DNA from 2 places in the Microbacterium sp. MRS-1 genome. Region 1 is predicted to be linked to the other one. Evidence: predicted binding sites of a transcription regulator. Region 1 holds the regulator's gene; the other holds the start of a gene.
What was found. Region 1 encodes LexA, which represses DNA repair genes until DNA is damaged. Its sites were predicted from a motif close to TCGAACANNTGTTCGA; they were not measured.

Region 1 (2,866 bases):
CGCCGCCGCGCGGCGAAGACCCCAACGACTCCACGCGCGGCGAAGAGCCGCCGCGCGCACGGACTGACCGGCGAGCCACGCGCCGGCGGCGACGGCGAGAGCGATCGCCAGAGCTGCGCCGGTCGCGCCGACCGCCGCCGCCAGCAGCTGGTCGAAGACGGCGGCGGCCGCGGCCGGCGTCAGCGCCGTCCCGGCTGCGGCGGACGACACCGCCGCCCGCCCCGCGGCAGCCGCGATCAGCAGCGCCCCGAGGCACGCCGCCGCCGCGAGTGCGGCCCGCCGCGAGTGCGTTCAGGCGTCGCCGCGCGAGCGCGATCCCGCTGAGGAACAGGATGACGGTAGCGACCGGCATCCACCATCCCACCGTCACGCCGAGCGCATATCCCGTTCGAACGGCGGCGAGGGTGTCTCCGGAGCCGATGACCACGACGTGATCGACGGAGGGGATGAGCGTCGCCCACGCCACGCCCTGCGCGCTCAGACGTTCCTTCACGCCCGCCACCACGGCGCCGACCTGGATGCCGAGTCCGGCCTCGGTCTGCACCACGACGCCGGCGCCATCGGAGGTCGCGGCGAGCGTGAGCGCGCGATGAGACTGCCGGAGAAGCTGTTCCCACAGCGACCCGAAGCCGTCTGAGCGGATCGCGTCGGCGATCGTGTCGTGCACGAGAGTCTGCACGGCGGCGGCGGCAGGCGCTTGCAGTCGCCGCAATGCGTCCGCGGCCCGGTCGCCGACGCCCAGCCCGATGATGCCGTCGACGATCGAGCCGGTGAGGGCGTCGGCGTCGAGCCTCGCGTCCACCGCGTCGGCGGATGCCGCGATCAGCGCGTCCTGCACGGTGGTCGAACGGGCCAGCGGCACAAGCGTCGCGGTGAACGCGTCTTCGTCGACCAGCTGCACCCGCGCCCAGACGCTCAGGATGGACAACGGGAGGCAGACGACGGCCAGGACGATCGCGACGGCCGATGCGAGGGCGCGCGCCCGCGACATGATCAGATCGCGCGCAGGACGGCCACGACGCGACCGAGGACCACCGCGTCGTCGCCGAGGATGGGCTCGAAGGAGGAGTTGCGGGGGAGCAGCCACGTGTGGCCGTCCCGCTGCCGGAAGGTCTTCACCGTCGCTTCGCCGTCGAGCATCGCCGCGACGATGTCGCCGTTGTCCGCGGTCGGCTGCGATCTCACGACGACCCAGTCGCCATCGCAGATGGCGGCGTCGATCATCGACTCGCCGCTGACCTTGAGCATGAACAGGTCGCCCTTGCCGACGAGCTGGCGGGGGAGGGGGAAGATCTCCTCGACCTGCTGGTCTGCCGTGATCGGCACGCCCGCCGCGATGCGCCCCACCAGAGGGACCAGCGCCGCATCGCCCACGGCCGGAGCGAGGTCGGCGGGATTCTCGGCGGCGGCACCCGGCAGGTCGATGAGAACCTCCATCGCGCGCGTCTTGCCGGCGTCGCGGCGGAGGTAGCCGCTCAGCTCCAGCTGGTTGAGCTGATGGGTGACGCTGGACAGCGACTTCAGGCCCACGGCGTCGCCGATCTCGCGCATGCTCGGCGGGTAGCCGTGGCGCGCGATGGAGGTCTGGATCACCTCGAGGATCTTCAGCTGCTTGTCGCTGAGGCTCTTCCGCCTGCGTGTCTGAGGCTTCTCGGCCATGTCGCGCGCTCCTTCGATCGCGTCCCCGGAAGGCAGAGCCTTCGAATGTCGGAGGTTGGTGATGGGGTCGTCTTGTCGAAACCGTATCCGGTTTTCGCACGGTCGGACGGCACGCGTGCGCGTGTCGGATTCGATTCATCTGCGAGAACCGTATCGCTTGACACTCGAACACTATCGAAGATAGATTCGGAACAGAGATTCGCATCCGGCTCTCCCGGCCGAGAGGCGGATGCGAATCTCGACTCGAATCTTCGAGGTGACGCTCTCACCCCCGACGCCGCGGCGCGGGACACGTCTCAAGGAGGAACCCATGACCACGATCGACATCCTCGGCGCCTCGCCCCGCGGCCGTGTCATCGCGGCGGCCCCCGCCACCCGTCTGCGCCTGACGGTTCGTGGTCGCCGGGTGCTCGCCTTCCTCGCCTCGATCCCCGTCATCGTCGCGCTCGGTATCGGCATCGTGTCCGGCGGCGGCGCGCTGGCCTCCAATGAGGGATCCTCGGGAGTCACGTTCACCCACGTCACGGTTCAGCCGGGCGACACGCTCTGGTCGATCGCACGCGCGGTCGCACCTGACGTCGACCCGCGCGACGCCGTCGACGCGATCGTTCGACTCAACGCCTTGGACTCGGGCAGCCTCGATGCCGGACAGAGCATCGCGATCCCGGCCGAGTACTCCGCCGGCCACTGATCAGCCTCGTCCGCTCAACACGGCGACCTCTACGATGGTGAGGGTGAGCGTTCGACTCGATGACCTTCCCCTCAGAGACGACCTGCGCGGCCTGACGCCCTACGGCGCTCCCCAGGCTCCGCTGCCCGTCGCGCTGAACGTCAACGAAAACACGCATCCGGTGCCCGAAGCGGTCGCGGACGACATCCTCGACAGCATCGCCCGTGCGCTCCGGGAGGTGAACCGCTATCCGGATCGCGAGTTCACCGCCGTGCGGGAGGGCTTCGCGGAGTACCTGGGTCATGGCCTGTCGGCCGCGCAGATCTGGGCGGCGAACGGATCGAATGAGGTTTTGCAGCACCTTCTGCAAGCGTTCGCCGGCCCCGGTCGGACGGCCTTCGGTTTCGCACCGACTTACTCGATGTACCCGCTGCTCACTCGTGCCACTGGCGCGACGTACGTGAGCGGGACGCGCGGCGTCGACTACACACTCGCCCCCGAAGACGCGGCCGCTCAGGTCGACCGGGGGCAGCCGGA
Region 2 (2,866 bases), on a different contig from region 1:
TGAGCACCTCCGACGCCCGCAGGATCGCCCGCACCCGCCTCCCGATCAGCGACACGGGCACGGAGTACTTCGCCTGCCGGATCGTGACCAGGGCCGCATGATCGACCATCGGCGACAATGGCTGCCCAGGCTCGAACCCGTCCACCGGCAACGGTGTCAACCGCGGCCGTTCACGTTCCCAGTCCTGCCCCACCGTGGTCAGCCGGCCGGTGATCCGACGGCCGCTATCACGCGCGTCGCAGCGGCGGATGTACTCGTTGAGCTCGTCGAACGACTTCACCTTCGGAACCGGGGTCAGCCAGGTGCGACGGAACCGACCGACCTCGCCCTCGACCCCGCCCTTCTCGTGCGCACCGTCGATGCCGGGTTCGCAGTAGAACGCGTCGAACCCGTAGTGCGAGCGGAACAGCGCCCACCGCTCGTTCTCCTCCCGGCGGCGGCCGACGCTGAGAACCTTCTTCACCGCCTGCCCCAAGTTGTCGTACTTGATCTGCATCGTCGGCACCCCGCCGAGTTCCTCGAACGCGGTCACGTGGCCTTCGAGGAACGCTTCCTGCGACAGCGTCGGGTAGACCCGGTGAATGGCCTTCCCGGAGTGCGACATCCGGAACACGAACAGGAACGCCTTCGTCCGCACCCCCGCGAGGTCGATCCACAGCTCCCCGAAATCGACCTCGGCTTCCGCGCCTGGAGCGTGCTCCTGCGGGATGATCGCCGCGCCGGCCAGGCGCCCGGCTTCGATCTCGATCTGCGGGCGCCGAATTCGCACGTAGTCCCGCACCGACGGGTAACCGACATCGGCGTCGTGCTCGTCGATGAGCCGGTTCCAGATCCGTGTCGCCGTGTGACGCTGCTTGCGCGGCGCGGTCAGATCTTCCCGCAGCATCTCGCCGATCACCGTCTTGAAAGGGCCGAGCTTCGGCGCGACGCGCTCGGGGACCTTCCTCGTCGGTGGCACCGCGGACACCAGCGCCTGCCGCACCGTGTTCCGGCCGACGCCATACCTGGCGGCAAGCTTCCGCGTTCCTAGCCCCTCGAGGCGATGATCACGCCTGATCCGCGCGAACAAATCCACCCGACTCCCCACCCGACCACCTCCGTCTCCGTGCTCCCAGCGAGCACGAGACAAGCGATACAGGCGGTCCCGAATCAGACCGACACGACGCTCCGACAACGCGCGGGGTGGTCCCGAATCAGAGTGACAAGGCGGTCCCCAACCACGCTGACACACTCAGCTGCGACCCGAACTACGCCGACGCCTGCGTGCCCATCGCGAGCGACGTCGACTGCGCGGGCGGAAAGGGCAACGGTCCCGCCTACTTCGACGGCGTCGCCCGCGTCGTCGGCCGCGACATCTACAAGCTCGACGGTGACGGAGACGGCTGGGCCTGCAACGGCTGACGCGTCGCCAGCTGCCAGGCGGTGCCGTCACATCGAGAAGGCGCCCGCCCTTCCCGAGGAGTCTCTTCATTCGAATAAATGTCCGAAGGTGTCGCTACACTGGAGGCATGGAAGAGATCGCGCCGATGAGCGAAGACAGCGACCAGCTGTCCGCGCTCGCGTCTCTCGTCGCCGACACCGAGACGGTGCTGGCGGCGGTCTCGGCGGCGCAGGTGGCTGAAGTGAAGCTGCTGGCGCGAGCCGGGCAACTCGCCGAGCGTCAGGCTGCCACCCAGCGGGGCTCGGTGCGCGTGCACGACATGGCCCTGCGTTCGATCGCCGCCGAACTCGGGGGAGTGATGCGAGTGACCGACCGCACCGTGCAGCAGCGCATCGGCGAGGCGCGTGAGCTCGTCGAGAGCTACCCCGCCACCCTCGACGCCTGGGAGAGCGGGCGCCTCACTCGCGCTCACGTACGGGTGATCATGGATGCCGGGGCGCCCGTGCCTGCCGATCGCCGGGCCGAGTTCGAGGCGGAGGCGATCCGGCTGTGCGCCGGCGACACGCCCAACCGCGTGCGTTCTGCCGTCGAGATCCTCGCCGAACGCTGCGCCGAGCGCTCGTTCACCGAACGGCACGCAGAAGCGAGCCGCGGCCGACGGGTGCGCGTGGTGCCGGGCGCCCAGGGCATGTCCGACCTCATCGCGACGGTTCCGACCGTCATTGCGGAGGGGGTCATGGACCGCCTCACGCAGCAGGCGACGGTCATCATCGATGCGCGCACCCCCGACGACGACGACCCGCGCACGACCGATCAGGTGCGTGCCGACGTGCTCAGCGACCTTCTCCTGACGGGCGCGCCGGCGCTCGATCCGACCGCCTCCGGCGACGGGCCGGGAACGCTCGGTGCGATCCGCGCCCAGGTGCAGGTCATCGTGCCGGCCCTCATCCTCCTCGGCGCCGACGAGGGGCCCGTCGACCTGGTCGGGCGCGCACCCATCGACGCCGACACCGCGCGGTGCCTCGCTGCCGAGACCCACTCGCTCGCGCGCGTGCTCACCGATCCCGTCGACGGCACCGTCATCGCGGTCGACAGGTACCGCACCGCGGGACCGCAGCGGCGATTCCTGCGCGCCCGCGACCAGCACTGCCGCTTTCCCGGATGCCGCCGCGCGGCCATCCGCTGCGAGATCGACCACACCATCGACCACGCCCGGGGCGGACCCACCGCCCTGGGGAACCTCGCCCACCTGTGCCAGCGACATCATTCGATGAAGCAGTTCACCGCCTGGACGGTGCGACAACACCCCGGGGGAGTCCTGGAGTGGACCTCGCCGACCGGTCGCCTCTACCGCGAGGACGCACCCATCCCACCGGTCACGTTCGTCATGAGTCCCGCGCCACCGCCGGCGATGGCCGATTCCGTACCGCCGTTCTGATCCGCGCACGTCCGTCCGGCGTTCCCGCGCGGTCCGGTCGCCTCAGG

Region 2: a site for LexA is predicted at 1,472-1,487, ahead of AS96_RS00170 (HNH endonuclease signature motif containing protein). Genes of this name have one in related genera too.

What each region holds. Positions count from the first base shown of each region.
Region 1 is NZ_JAUF01000029.1:37,981-40,846, reverse strand. It holds gene AS96_RS06525 (hypothetical protein) at 1-991, opposite strand, end outside; gene lexA (transcriptional repressor LexA) at 994-1,659, opposite strand; gene AS96_RS06515 (LysM peptidoglycan-binding domain-containing protein) at 1,970-2,350, shown strand; gene AS96_RS06510 (histidinol-phosphate transaminase) at 2,385-2,866, shown strand, end outside.
Region 2 is NZ_JAUF01000001.1:32,373-35,238, reverse strand. It holds gene istA (IS21 family transposase) at 1-1,087, opposite strand, end outside; gene AS96_RS15555 (hypothetical protein) at 1,264-1,401, shown strand; gene AS96_RS00170 (HNH endonuclease signature motif containing protein) at 1,509-2,819, shown strand; gene AS96_RS00165 (DUF4406 domain-containing protein) at 2,862-2,866, opposite strand, start outside.